2 regions of the Prescottella sp. R16 genome follow, and region 1 is predicted to be linked to the other one. Evidence: riboswitches for the same ligand, from Rfam matches in the RefSeq annotation. Region 1 holds a riboswitch; the other holds the start of a gene.
What was found. Region 1 has a riboswitch for S-adenosylmethionine ahead of Q5696_RS02770 (aminotransferase class V-fold PLP-dependent enzyme). Riboswitches for the same ligand answer to the same signal wherever they lie in the genome.

Region 1 (7,286 bases):
TGAGTGCGGAGGCGATGGTCGCGCCGCCCTTGCCGACGGCGTCGGCGAGGGCGAGGCCGGCGATCTCGGCGAGGACCCGGCCGGCGAGGTCGAGGGAACGCTGCGCGAACAGTTCGGCGAACAGGTCCTGTTTCGATTCGAAGTTCGAGTAGACGGCGCCCTTGGTGAAGCCGGCGCGGCGGGCGATCTCGGCGAGCCTGGCTGCGGCGAATCCCTGTTCGGCGAATTCGTCGGCGGCGGCCTCGAGGATGCGGGCACGTACGACGTCCCGCCCGGGTCGAGCGGTCGCGGTCACTTCGCCTTGACGACTACCAGTCACGATACCTACGGTATTCAATACCCGCGGTATCGACAAGATGTGTCGAGACCGCGACACCAGGACGACGACACAGCGATATCGAGGACACCCGTGACCACGACGACCACCGAGGCGGACACCCCGCCAGCCCCACCGGCATCCGACAACCTGGTCGACCGATTCGGCCGCCGCACGGTGATGGCCGTGCTGGTCGCCGGGGTCCTGGTGCTGCAGCTCGGCTTCATCCTCAGTTACGTCGCGGCGTTCCACGAGCCGACGCCACGCGACATCGCGGTCGCGGTCGTCGCCGGGCCCGGAGTACCCGCCGAGCTCGCCGCGCAGACCGCCGACGAGCTCGGCGAACTCGAGGGCCGTCCGCTCGGGACCCGGACCGCCACCGACACCGCCGAGGTGCGGCGGCTGCTGCGGGACCGGGAGATCCAGGGCGCGTACGTGCTCGACGCGAGCGGTACCGACACCCTGTTCACGGCGAGCGCGGGCGGCAGTTCCGTCTCGTCGGCGCTCGAGGCGGTGTTCGATCGGGTCACCGCGGAGCAGCACCGGCAGCTGATCGTGCGCGACGAGATCCCGGTCGGCGCACACGACAATCGCGGGCTGTCGGGGTTCTACCTGTCGATCGGCTGGGTCGTCGGCGGCTATCTGCTGGCGGCGGCGATCGGCCTGTTCCTCGGAGCGCCGTCGACGCGCCGGCAGGCATGGGCGCACATCGCGGTGATGTTCGGGTATTCCGCCGCCTCGGGCGCGTTCGGCGCGCTGATCACGACGCACCTGCTGGGCACGTTCGCGGGCCACTGGTTCCCGCTGTGGCTGCTGGGCACCGGGGTGGTGTTCGCGACGGGCCTGTTCACGATGGGTCTGCGGGCGGCGGTGGGCGTCGTCGCGGTGCCGCTCGCGATCGCGGTGTTCGTGGTGCTGGGCAATCCGAGTGCCGGTGGCGCGTTCGGCGCGAACGTGATCCCCGGCTTCTACGCAGCGATCGGCAAGTGGATCACACCGGGCGCGGGCACGGAGGGGGTGCGGTCGATCGTGTACTTCCACAACGTCGGCCTCGGCCAGCCGGCGCTGGCACTGGCGCTCTACACGGCGGTCGGCGCCGTGCTGCTGCTCGGGTTCACGGGGCTACGGGTCCGGAAGTCGCGCACCGATACGCCTGTCGCCGCCGCGAAGTAGTCCTACTCTGAGTGCATGCCCAGGCTGCTGCATCCCAGTGCGGCGTACGTCGCCGACACGTTGATCGCGCGCGGTCACCACGGGGTGATCGTCAGTCGTCCGGTCGCGCACGACGCGACGGAGGTCGCGGCCGCACTGGGTGTGGACGCGGGCTCCGTCGTCGCAGCGCGGGTGTTCCTGCTCGACGACGAACCGGTGCTGCTGCTGGTGTCGGGGGCACGGGTCGTGGACGTGGCCGCGACGGGCGAGCGTTTGGAGGGCACGCTGGTGCCGGCGTCCGACGACGTCACGGCGGAGGTGACAGGGCAGCCGGTCGACGCGGTCGCACCGCTGGGGCATCCCACCAATCTGCCGACGTATCTCGACGAGGCACTGGCCGGGTATGCAGAACTGTGGGCGTCGGCGGGACACCCGGAGACCGTCTTCCGCACGACGTTCCCCGAGTTGCTGCGGGTCACCGCGGGGCTGGCCGTCGACATGGGGGCGGCCGCGTCCGCTCAGTGAGCACAATCCTGGTCGCCCGGAGGACCCGCTCCTATAGTGGCGGACAATCGTCCTGGTTCGAATCGGAGAATTGTCTTGTCACAGCCTGTCGAGAACACGCCCGACCTCACCGTCGTCCCCACCGAGGCCGGGATCGGCAACGACGAGTACAAGGCGGCAATGCGCCGCCATCCGGCCGGGGTCACGATCGTCACGCTGGATTCGCCGAACGGGCCGGTCGGCTTCACCGCGACGTCGTTCGCGTCGCTGTCGATGAATCCGCCGTTGATCTCGTTCAACATCGCACTGAGCTCGTCGAGTGCCGACGCGCTGCACGCCGCCGATTCGATCGTGGTGCATCTGCTCGGGGAGCATCAGCAGCATCTCGCACAGCGGTTCGCCCGCACGGCTGCGGAACGGTTCAGTGACGAGTCGCTGTGGGCGCGGCTCGAGACGGGTGAGCCGGTACTGCACGGCACGCCGATCTGGATGCGCACCACGGTGCAGCAGTTGATTCCCGCGGGCGATCACACGCTGGTGATCGGTCTGATCACCCGCCTGCACAACGACAACGACGACGAGGCCGCGTCGGCGCCGCTGCTCTACCACGAGGGCTGCTACCACCGGCCGACTCCTCTCGACCGGTAGTACTACGAGGTCAGACGCACTCGGCGGCGCCCGCGGTGCCGGTGGAGAAGCCGCGGGTCTCGGGGACCGGGTTCCACAGTCCATCGGTCTTGCCGTAGTTCCAGGTGGCGCGGCCGTCGGCGAGCTGCCGAACGGCGGCGATCAACCGTTCGACGTCCTCGGAGCCGGTACCGAGGCCGAGGCTGGCGCGGACGGCGCCGCCGGCGAGACCGATGCGGTTCAGGACGGGGTGGGCGCAGAAGCGGCCGTCGCGGACGCCGATGCCGTGTTCGGCGGACAGGTAGGCGGCGATCTGCCCGGGCTCGTGGCCGTCGATGGTGAACGTGACGATGCCGACGGTGTCGGGGGCGTCCGCCCACAGGCGCAGCAGGTGGACACCGTCGATCTCGGCGAGTCCGTCGGCGAGGCGGGACGCCAGCACGCGCTCGTGCTCGACGACCTGCTCGAAGTCCAGGGCGGCGAGGGCGTCGCAGGCGGCGGCGAGGGCGGCCACCCCGAGGACGTTGGGGCTGCCGGCCTCGTGCCGGGCCGGAGCCTGCGCCCACACGGTCTCGTCGAGGGTCACTTCGCGTACCGCGCCACCGCCGGCGAGGTAGGGCTCGGCGGCGTCGAGCCAGTCGCGGCGGCCGACGAGGACACCGGCACCGAACGGCGCGTACAGCTTGTGCCCGGAGAAGGCCAGGTAGTCGACGCCGGTCTCGGCGAGGTGCACGCGACGGTGCGGGGTGAGCTGGGCGCCGTCGACGAGGATGCGGGCACCGTGGCGGTGCGCGATCTCGGTGAGTTCCGCGATCGGCAGGACCTCACCGGTGACGTTCGACGCGCCGGTGACGGCCAGCAGGGCGGCGGGGGCGGCGGCCAGTTCGTTTTCGATCCGCGCGACGGTGTCGACGACCGTGTCCGCGGCCTCGACGATGCGGGAGTTCTTCCACGGCAACAGGTTTGCGTGGTGCTCGATGTCGAGGACGACGACGTCGCCGGGCACGCACGTGGCGAGCAGGTTGAGCGAGTCGGTGGTGTTACGGGTGAAGACGACCACCTGGTCGGTGTCGGTGCCGACGAAACGTTCGACGGATCCGCGGGCGCTCTCGTAGGCGTCGGTGCTCACCCGGGAGGCATAGCCGGCGCCACGGTGGACGCTGGCGTAGAACGGCAGCAGCTCCTGGAGGCGGTCGGTGACCTGCGCGAGCGCGGGGGCGCTGGCCGCGTAGTCGAAGTTCGCGTACGTACAGCTGCCGCCGCCGACGAGCGGAACCTGCGTGTCACAGCCGGAGACGCGAGCGAGGGGGCCGGCGCAGGTGGCGGTGGGTACAGCGGTCATCACAACATCCTTCGAGTCCTGGGACCCGTCGGCTGGAGACGCCATCGGAGTCCGCGCTTGCCATGTCCTTGTGGACCATGACCTGGTCGTCACCCGGAGCACCCCACCGCGGTTGGAGGGTTGCCGACCAGCTAGCCGGGGCTTGACGCTGGTACTCGTGACCTGGCGACGAGGATGGCAGAACGGTTCGGCAACTGTCAAACGCGATACTGGTGCCGGATCCGTTCACCGAACGGTCATCCGGAGGTGGGACAACTGCTGAGACAGCCGCCTCGGCACAGACGAGCAGGACAGGACTTCAGCCGTGCCCCTTCGATCCGATTCCGACACGGGCCGACGTTCGGCGATTCCCGACGTGTTCCTCCGGTCCTCGCACGCGCCCGCGCCGCGCACGCTCGTCGACGTCCTCGAGGCGACGGCGGCCGCACATCCCGACGCGGTCGCGGTCGACGACGGCCACGCACCGCTCACCTACCGCGAACTGCTCGACGAGATCGCTTCCGGTGCAGAGCGTCTCGCATCGGCCGGGGTCGGCGCAGGCGACCGGGTCGGGGTGCGGATGCCGTCGGGGTCGCGCGAGCTGTACGTCGCGATCCTGTCGGTGCTGGCGGCGGGTGCGGCGTACGTGCCGGTCGACGCCGACGATCCGGACGAGCGCGCCGAGCTCGTGTTCGGGGAGGCTCGGGTGGCGGCGATCGTCACCGGCGACGGCATCGCGGCGGGCACGGCGGCGGCCCGCGCCGACTCCCCCGGTGTCCGTCGCCCGGGTCTCGACGACGACGCCTGGATCATCTTCACGTCGGGCTCGACCGGCACCCCGAAGGGGGTCGCGGTCACGCACCGCAACGCCGCGGCGTTCGTCGACGCCGAGGCCCGGATGTTCTTGCCGGACAGCCCACTCCGTCCGGGTGACCGGGTGTTGGCGGGTTTGTCGGTGGCGTTCGACGCGTCGTGTGAGGAGATGTGGCTGGCGTGGCGGCACGGGGCGACACTGGTGCCGGCGCCGCGGTCGCTGGTGCGCAGCGGTATGGATCTGGGTCCGTGGCTGGTGTCGCGGGACGTCACGGTCGTCTCGACGGTCCCGACACTGGCGGCGATGTGGCCGGCCGAGGCACTGGAAGCGGTGCGGCTGTTGATCTTCGGTGGCGAGGCGTGCCCACCGGAGCTGGCCGAGCGGCTCGCGGTACCGGGCCGCGAGGTGTGGAACACGTACGGACCCACCGAGGCGACGGTCGTCGCGTGCGGGTCGTTGATGGACGGCACCGGTCCGGTACGGATCGGACTGCCGCTCGACGGCTGGGATCTCGCGGTGGTCGATGCGTCCGGCGAGCCGGTCGCCGAGGGCGAGGTCGGCGAACTCGTCATCGGAGGGGTGGGGTTGGCCCGGTATCTGGATCCGGCGAAGGACGCCGAAAAGTATGCGCCCATGCCGACTCTCGGCTGGGACCGCGCGTACCTCAGCGGCGACCTGGTGCGCCTCGACACCGCCGGGCTGCTGTTCCAGGGCCGCGCCGACGACCAGGTGAAGATCGGTGGCCGGCGCATCGAACTCGGTGAGGTCGACAACGCGCTGCAGAACCTGCCCGGGGTGGCCGGGGCGGCGGCCGCGGTCCGCAGGACGCCGGCCGGCACCGCGATCCTCGTCGGCTATCTGGCGAGCACCGATCCGGACTTCGACCTCGACACCGCCCGGGCGCTGTTGGCCGAGCAACTGCCCGCGGCCCTGGTGCCGCGGCTCGCGCTGGTCGACGAGCTCCCCACCCGGACATCCGGCAAGGTCGACCGGGCCGCGTTGCCGTGGCCACTGCCCGGCACCGAACAGGATCCGGAGGCGCTGGGCCTCGACGGCACCGCCGCCTGGGTGGCCGGACTGTGGTCGTCGATCCTCGGCGCCCCCGTCACCGGACCGGACGCCGACTTCTTCGAGATGGGCGGCGGTTCCCTGACGGCTGCACAGCTGGTGACGGCGCTGCGGGAACGGTTCCCGGAGATGACCGTCGCGCAGTTGTACGACCATCCGAGGCTCGCGTCCCTCGCCGGTTTCCTCGACGACCTCTCCCCCGCCGTGACCGCGGCGCCGCGCCACGTCGCCCCGGTGTCACGGCGCGCGCAGGCCGCACAGATCGCGGCGACCGTTCCGCTCATGACGTTGACCGGGCTGCAGTGGGTGACGTGGCTGGCGATCGCCGGAAACGTCCTGTCGTGGACGGGCGCAGCCTGGGCCCCGACCCTGTCGTGGTGGTGGGTCTCTCTCCTGTTCGTCCTCGTCGTCACCCCGCTGGGACGCATGACGATCGCGGTCACCGGCGCGCGACTGCTGCTGCGGCGCCTGCGACCGGGCACCTACCCGCGCGGTGGACCCGAGCATCTGCGGCTGTGGATCGCACTGCGGCTCGTCGAGGCGAGCGGCGCCGACAATCTGTCGGGTGCCCCGTGGATGCTGTACTTCGCCCGCGCGCTCGGCGCGAAGGTGGGCCGCGGCGTCGACCTGCACACGCTGCCGCCGGTCACCGGCATGCTCGAGCTCGGCGACGGCTGCTGCGTCGAACCCGAGGTGGACCTGTCGGGGCACTGGATCGACGGCGACGTCGTGCACATCGGCGAGATCCGCATCGGCGACGGTGCCGCGATCGGCGCCCGATCGACGCTGCTGCCGGGTGCCCGCATCGGCCGCGGCGCCGAGATCGCGCCGGGGTCGGCGGTGTTCGGGAAGGTCAAGGCCAATCAGCACTGGGCCGGCTCCCCGGCCGTCAAGATCGGCAAGGCGTCGCACCCGTGGCCCGAACAGGCCCCGGCGAAGGCCACCCGCTGGGTTCCGGTCTTCGGGGTCACGTCCGTCGTCCTCGCCGGTATGCCGATCTTCGGGCTGGCCGCCGGGCTGCTCCTGATCGGCTGGTGGGTGCGCGACGCCACCGACCTGTCCGACGCACTCCTCCGGGCGCTCGCGGTCCTGCCGGTCGCGACCCTGTCGAGCCTGTTCGTGTTCGCGGCGCTGACGGTGATCGCGGTCCGGCTGCTGTCGATCGGGCTCACCGAGGGATACCACCCGGTGCGCAGCCGCGTCGGCTGGCAGGCGTGGGCCACCGAACGGCTCATGGATTCGGCGCGCACGTTCCTGTTCCCCCTGTACGCGAGTCTGCTCACCCCGCTGTGGCTGAAACTGCTGGGCGCCGAGGTCGGTCGCGGTACCGAGATCTCCACGGCCCTCGTGTTGCCGAAGTTCACGACGATCGCGGACGGCGCGTTCCTCGCCGACGACACGATGGTCGCGAGCTACGAACTCGGCGGCGGCTGGATGCGCATCGAGCCGGCCAAGGTCGGCAAACGCGCGTTCCTCGGCAACTC
Region 2 (7,286 bases), 1.7 Mb from region 1:
GGCGCGGTCCTGCAGTCCGTCGACCTGTTCGGCGCCCGCGTCCAGGGAGTGAAACTCGGCGGCGCCGATCTCCGCGGCGCCCACGTCGACCCCGTCCTGTGGACCACCGCCGACCTCGACGGCACCCGCATCGAACTCACCCAGGCCGTCACCTACGCCGCCGCCCACGGCCTCGTCGTCGAACACTGAGAACCCGGGAACCCGGCTCAGCGCACCAACTCCCGGGCCAGTAGCTCCATCATCAGCCCGTCCCGCCACACCCCGTCCGCGCCCAGGTAGTACTCGCGCATGACGCCGACGTCGCGGAAACCCACCTTCCGGTAGCACGCGATCGCAGCAGCATTCGCGGCCTCCGGGTCGATGACGATGCGATGGAATCCGTGGTCGTCGACGAGATGCGCGCACAGCACCCGCACCACTTCGGTTCCCAGGCCGCGCCCGTGCACCGCCGGATCGAGGAACAGGTCGATCCCGGCGTGCCGGTACTCCGGCTCCGGCTCGTGATACCACTGCACGAACCCGATCACGGCACCGTCCAGGAGCACCGCGTACGCGGTCGTCCCCGGCTCGGGGGCCGGCCAGTCGGCGTCCGGTTGCTTCCACCACCGGGCCACCTCCGGTGTCCCGTGGATCTCGCGGAGCCGGCCGCGGTGCTCGGGTCGGATCGGCGTCAACACCACGCGCGGGCCGGGAAGATCGGACGGAAGTTGCGGAGCCGATGACATGCGGCGACCGTAGCCTGGAACAATGGTCGCCGTGACTGCAACGATCCTGGACGGCAAAGCGACCCGCGACGAAATTTTCCTCGACCTCGAGGCCAGGGTGGCAGCCCTGAAGGAGAAGGGCATCACGCCCGGCCTGGGCACCATCCTCGTCGGCGACGATCCCGGATCCGCGTCCTATGTGCGCGGCAAGCACAACGACTGCGCCAAGCTCGGTGTCGCGTCCATCCGCCGTGACCTGCCCGCCGACATCACGCAGGCCGAACTCGAGGCCGTCATCGACGAACTCAACGCCAACGACGAGTGCACCGGCTACATCGTGCAGCTGCCGCTGCCCAAGCACCTCGACGAGAACGCCGCCCTCGAGCGCATCGACCCCGACAAGGACGCCGACGGCCTGCACCCCGTCAACCTCGGCCGTCTCGTCCTCGGCAAGGAGGCCACGCTGCCGTGCACCCCGCGCGGCGTCGTGCACCTGCTGCGCCGCTACAACGTTCCGATCGACGGCGCCCACGTCACCGTCGTCGGCCGCGGCGTCACCATCGGCCGGCCCATCGGCCTGCTGCTGACCCGTCGCACCGAGAACGCGACCGTCACCCTCTGCCACACCGGCACCAAGGATCTGGCTGCCGAGACGCGTCGCGCCGACATCGTCGTCGCCGCCGCCGGTGTCGCCGGCCTGATCACCGCCGACATGGTCAAGCCGGGTGCCGCGGTGCTCGACGTGGGTGTCAGCCGCACCCCGGACGGCCTGCGCGGCGACGTCGCCGACGACGTCCGTGAGGTTGCCGGTTTCGTGTCCCCCAACCCGGGCGGTGTCGGCCCGCTGACCCGCGCCTTCCTGCTCGCCAACGTCGTCGAGCGGGCCGAGAAGCTCGCCGGTCTGCGCGACTAGGACGCGTCCGTGACGCAATTCGTGCGCAGGAACCTGCCGATGCTGGCCGTCCTCCTCGTGGTGGCCGTCGCATTCGGGCTGGTCCTCGCCGATCGGTGGCGGCGCGGTGCCCTCGTCCTCGGGGGTGCCGCGCTGCTCGCGGCCGGATTCCGGGCCGTCCTCGCGCCCGACCAGGTGGGGCTGCTGGCGGTGCGCGGCAAGGGATTCGACGTCGTCTCCATGACGGTCGTCGGCGCCGCGATCATGACGCTGGCCGCATCGATCGATCCCCTCGGGACCGACTGAACGTCGGTCAACGCCGGCGGGCCTCCCGGGCCAGCTCCATCGTTTCCTTCAACAGTTCGGCCACCGCGTCGGCCTCGGTGAGGAAGCCGTCGTGGCCGTCCCGCGATTCGAGGACCCGCAGGCCGTCGCAGCCCGGCAGGCCGTCGGCCAGTTCCTGCTGCAGGCGCAGCGGATACAGCCGATCCGAATCCACGCCGCCGACGATCGTCGGGACGGGGGTTGCCGCGAGGGCCACCTCGACACCGCCGCGGCCGCGGCCCACGTCGTGCCGGTTCATGGCCTCGGTCAACAGCACGTACGTGCCCGGATCGAACCGGGACACCAACTTGCCGGCCTGATGGTCGAGATAGCTCTGGACGGCGTACCGTCCACCGGTCCACGGGTTCTCGCCGGACTGATGCTCGTTCGCGAAACGTGAATCGAGTTCGTTCTCGGTGCGGTACGTCAGGTGCGCGATCCGGCGGGCGAGGCCCAGCCCGGTCCGCGGGACTCGGCCGGTGCCGTGGTAGTCGCCGCCCTGCCAATCGGGGTCGCTCTCGATGATCCGCATCTGTGTGGTCTGGGTGCCGATCTGGTCGGCGGTGGCGCGGGCACCGACCGCCAGCACCAGTGCCGCATCCACCCGGTCCGGATACCCGACGATCCATTCGAGCGTCCGCATGCCGCCCATCGAGCCGCCCACGACGGCCGCGAAGCGGTCGATGCCGAGCAGGTCGGCGAGGGCGACCTCGGCGGTCACCTGATCGCGGATCGAGATCCCCGGGAACCGGGATCCCCAGTAGGAGCCGTCGGCTGTCAGCGAGCCGGGGCCGGTGGTGCCGCGGCAGCCGCCGAGCACGTTCGTGGCCAGCACACACCATTCGTTCGTGTCGACCGGTGCGCCCGGGCCGATCATGCCGTCCCACCAGCCGGGGGAGGGATGATCGTCGTCGGCGGGCCCGGTCACGTGCGAGTCGCCGGTCAGGGCGTGTTCGACGAGCACCACGTTGTCGCGGTTCGGGGACAGCTCGCCCCACCGCTGTACGGCCAGGGTGACGTCGGGCAGCACCGCACCGTTCTCGAGTTCGACCGAGCCGATGTCGACGAAGCCCAATTGCCCGTCCGGCGGGGGGAACCCCGCCGGACGGGCATGGCGAACCGAACTGACCGTCAAGATGCCGCCGCCGCGAATCCGGTCTCGAGGTCGGCGATGATGTCGGCGATGCCCTCGATGCCGACGGCCAGGCGCACCAGGCCCGGCGTGACACCGGCGGCGAGCTGCTCCTGCGGGGTCAGCTGCGAATGCGTCGTCGACGCGGGATGGATCACCAGCGAGCGCACGTCACCGATGTTCGCGACGTGGCTGTGCAACGTCAGCGCGTCGACGAACTTCTTGCCCGCGTCGACGCCGCCCTTCAGTTCGAACGTCACGATGGCACCCGTGCCGCGCGGCGCGATCGTCTTGCCCCGCTCGTACCACGGCGACGACGGCAGACCCGCGTACGACACCGTCGCCACCTCCGGGTGCGCCTCGAGGAACTCGGCGACGGCCTTCGCGTTCGCGACGTGCCGCTCCATCCGCAGGCTCAGCGTCTCGATGCCCTGCGCGATGAGGAACGCGTTGAACGGGGAGACGGCGGAGCCCAGGTCGCGCAGCAGTTGCACCCGCGCCTTGAGTGCGAACGCCGGCGCACCCAGATCGGCGTAGACGACACCGTTGTAGCTCGGATCCGGGGTGGTGAACACGTCGTGCCGGCCCTGGGTCCAGTCGAACGTGCCGCCGTCGACGATCACACCGGCGATCGAGGTGCCGTGCCCGCCGAGGTACTTGGTCGCCGAATGGACGACGATGTCGGCGCCGTGCTCGAGCGGCCGGATCAGGTACGGGCTCGCGACGGTGTTGTCGATGATCAGCGGGAGACCGTTCTCGTGCGCGACCTTCGACACCCCCGGGATGTCGAAGATGTCGTTGCGCGGATTCGAGACGGACTCGCCGTAGAACGCCTTCGTGTTCGGTCGGATCGCGGCCCGCCACTGCTCGATGTCGTCCGGATCGTCGACGAACGACACGTCGATACCCAGCCGGCGCAGCGTGTAGTGGAACAGGTTGTAGGTGCCGCCGTAGACGCGCGGGCTGGCCACGATGTGGTCGCCGGCTCCTGCGAGGTTGAGGATCGCGAACGTCTCCGCGGCCTGACCGGACGCGAGCAGCAGGGCCGCCACGCCACCCTCGAGTGCGGCGATCCGCTGCTCGACGGCGTCCTGCGTCGGGTTCATGATGCGGGTGTAGATGTTGCCGGGCTCGGCCAGACCGAACAGTGCGGCCGCATGATCGGTGCTGTCGAACGTGTACGACGTGGTCTGGTAGATCGGCAGCGCCCGCGCGTTGGTGGTGCCGTCGGGCAACTGGCCGGCGTGGACCTGCTTCGTCTCGAAGCTCCAGGTGTCCGTGATATCGGTCATGAGTCGTCTGCTCCGGATTCGGGAGTAGGGGAGAGCCGACGGCGATTGTCGCGCGCCGGGATGACTGGGCTACCTACGACAACAACACATCATGAGAACCTCCGGTGGGGCATGGCCCGGTCAGTGGGTCCGTCCCAGCGGACCCGCGCTTGTCACCCGACTCGCGTCGGGAAACCTGGTCATCACCCGGGGCACCCCACCGCGGTTGGAGGGTTGCCGGCCAGCGAGCCGGGGCTTGACGCTGACACTCTTGACCTGACCGCCGATAGTAGCGGTATCGACCGCGCGGTTGGAAGGAGGGCGGCAGGAAACGCATCACGGACATAGCGACCTGCTGTGATGTGGCGCACCGAAATACTCTTGCTGTCGACACCGCCCCCTTGTCGACCGGGAGTTCGATCGTGAAAGACACCGCCGCACCGCTGCACCGCGGACTCACGGCGCGCCACATCCGCTTCATCGCGCTCGGGTCCGCGATCGGCACCGGACTGTTCTACGGCTCGGCGGAGGCGATCGAGAAGGCCGGCCCCTCGGTACTGCTGGCGTACCTGATCGGCGGCGCCGTCATCTACCTCGTGCTGCGGGCGCTCGGCGAGATGGCGGTGAGCAACCCGGTGTCGGGGTCGTTCGGCGAGTACGCGAGCAAACACCTCGGCCCGTTCGCCGGATTCGCCACCGGCTGGACGTACACGTTCGAGATGATCGTCGTGTGCCTGGCCGACGTCACCGCGTTCGGCGTCTACATGGGGTTCTGGTTCCCCGACGTACCCCGCTGGATCTGGGTGCTCGCGGTCGTCTTCTTCATCGGCGCCCTCAACCTGCTCAGCGTCAAGGTGTTCGGTGAGGTCGAATTCTGGTTCACCCTCGTCAAGATCACCGCCATCGTCGCGATGATCGTCGGCGGCATCGCCGTCCTGATCTTCGGGTTCGGCATCCACGACACGTCCGCCGGCGTCTCCAACCTGTGGGCCGACGGCGGCTTCTTCGCGACCGGCTTCGGCGGTTTCCTCGCATGCTTCGCGATCGTCATGTTCGCGTTCGGCGGCACCGAGATCATCGGTATCACCGCCGGCGAGGCCGAGGACCCCGAACGCACCATCCCCAAGGCCATCAACACCGTGCCGGTGCGCATCATCCTGTTCTACGTGCTCACCCTCGCGGTCATCATGGCGATCAACCCGTGGCAGTCCGTCGATGCGCAGGGCAGCCCGTTCGTCGAGATCTTCTCCGGGCTCGGCCTCGGCCCGGCCGCGACGGTCCTCAACATCGTCGTCATCACCGCCGCCCTGTCCGCGATCAACAGCGACGTGTTCGGTGCCGGACGCATGATGTACGGCATGGCGCAGCGCGGTCAGGCGCCCGCCGTCATGCGCCGCGTCTCCCGCGCCGGGGTGCCGTGGATGACCGTCGTCATCATGGTGGTCACGCTGCTCGTCGGCGTCCTGCTCAACTACCTCATTCCCGAGCGGGTGTTCCTCGTCATCGCGTCCATCGCCACGTTCGCGACCGTGTTCGTGTGGCTGATGATCCTGCTGTCGCAGTACCGTGCCCGGAAGGCCATGACCGCCGACGAGGTGAAAGCTCTGAAGTTCCCGGTGCCGCTGTGGCCGTACGGGCAGCTCGCCGCCATCGGGTTCCTCGTCTTCGTCATCGCCCTCCTGGCCTTCGACGTCGACACCCGTGTCGCGTTCGTCGTCGGCGCCGGCTGGCTCACCCTGCTCGCCCTCGCCTATCTGCGTTGGGTCCGGCCACGCACTGAAACTTTGGTTACCCACGAGTAGGGTGTGAGGTTTCCCGCCCGGTGGTTGCCATCCGAACGAATAGCAGTACGCTCGTCATGTTTGGGTCGGTTCCGTGACGGGAGGCCCGAACCGATACGTTGGATAATCGAACCGTTGGCGGACTCACCCACAAAGTGGTCTGCGCACCCCCGATACCCAGGGGACCTGGCGCCCAGGTAGCGGCGCCAGGGACACTTCCTAGGAGGACGCGAAGCCCCCATGTCCAAGATCAAGGTCGAAGGCAAGGTCGTCGAACTCGACGGCGACGAGATGACCCGCATCATCTGGCAGTTCATCAAAGACAAGCTGATCCACCCCTACATCGATGTGGATCTCGAGTACTACGACCTGGGCATCGAGCACCGCGATGCCACCGACGACCAGGTCACCATCGACTCGGCGAACGCCATCAAGAAGCACGGCGTCGGCGTCAAGTGCGCGACCATCACGCCGGACGAGGCTCGCGTCGAGGAGTTCGGCCTCAAGAAGATGTGGCGTTCCCCGAACGGCACCATCCGTAACATCCTGGGCGGCACCATCTTCCGTGCGCCGATCCTGATCTCCAACGTCCCGCGTCTGGTCCCGGGCTGGACCAAGCCGGTCATCGTCGGCCGTCACGCGTTCGGCGACCAGTACCGCGCCACCGACTTCAAGGTCCACCAGGCCGGCACCGTCACCCTCACCTTCACCCCCGAGGACGGCTCCGAGCCGATCCAGCACGAGGTCGTGAAGATGCCCGAGGACGGCGGCGTCGTCATGGGCATGTACAACTTCAAGAAGTCCATCCAGGACTTCGCGCGGGCCTCGCTGTCCTACGGCCTGCAGCAGAACTACCCGGTCTACCTGTCGACCAAGAACACGATCCTCAAGGCCTACGACGGCATGTTCAAGGACGAGTTCCAGCGGATCTACGAGGACGAGTTCAAGGCCGAGTTCGACGCCGCGGGCCTCACCTACGAGCACCGCCTCATCGACGACATGGTCGCCTCCTCGCTCAAGTGGGAGGGCGGCTACGTCTGGGCCTGCAAGAACTACGACGGCGACGTCCAGTCCGACACCGTCGCGCAGGGCTACGGCTCGCTCGGCCTGATGACCTCCGTGCTGATGACCCCGGACGGCAAGACCGTCGAGGCCGAGGCCGCGCACGGCACCGTCACCCGC

Region 2: another riboswitch for S-adenosylmethionine. It lies ahead of Q5696_RS16080 (bifunctional o-acetylhomoserine/o-acetylserine sulfhydrylase); the one in region 1 lies ahead of Q5696_RS02770 (aminotransferase class V-fold PLP-dependent enzyme).

What each region holds. Positions count from the first base shown of each region.
Region 1 covers NZ_CP130943.1:600,539-607,824, reverse strand. The annotation lists gene Q5696_RS02790 (TetR/AcrR family transcriptional regulator) at 1-319, opposite strand, end outside; gene Q5696_RS02785 (ABC-2 transporter permease) at 410-1,489, shown strand; gene Q5696_RS02780 (YbaK/EbsC family protein) at 1,505-1,993, shown strand; gene Q5696_RS02775 (flavin reductase family protein) at 2,153-2,620, shown strand; gene Q5696_RS02770 (aminotransferase class V-fold PLP-dependent enzyme) at 2,631-3,941, opposite strand; SAM riboswitch class IV at 3,990-4,104, opposite strand; gene Q5696_RS02765 (Pls/PosA family non-ribosomal peptide synthetase) at 4,246-7,286, shown strand, end outside.
Region 2 covers NZ_CP130943.1:3,426,836-3,434,121, reverse strand. The annotation lists gene Q5696_RS16105 (pentapeptide repeat-containing protein) at 1-189, shown strand, start outside; gene Q5696_RS16100 (GNAT family N-acetyltransferase) at 207-725, opposite strand; gene Q5696_RS16095 (bifunctional methylenetetrahydrofolate dehydrogenase/methenyltetrahydrofolate cyclohydrolase) at 757-1,617, shown strand; gene Q5696_RS16090 (DUF3017 domain-containing protein) at 1,657-1,902, shown strand; gene metX (homoserine O-acetyltransferase MetX) at 1,910-3,055, opposite strand; gene Q5696_RS16080 (bifunctional o-acetylhomoserine/o-acetylserine sulfhydrylase) at 3,052-4,344, opposite strand; SAM riboswitch class IV at 4,485-4,600, opposite strand; gene Q5696_RS16075 (amino acid permease) at 4,746-6,125, shown strand; gene Q5696_RS16070 (NADP-dependent isocitrate dehydrogenase) at 6,345-7,286, shown strand, end outside.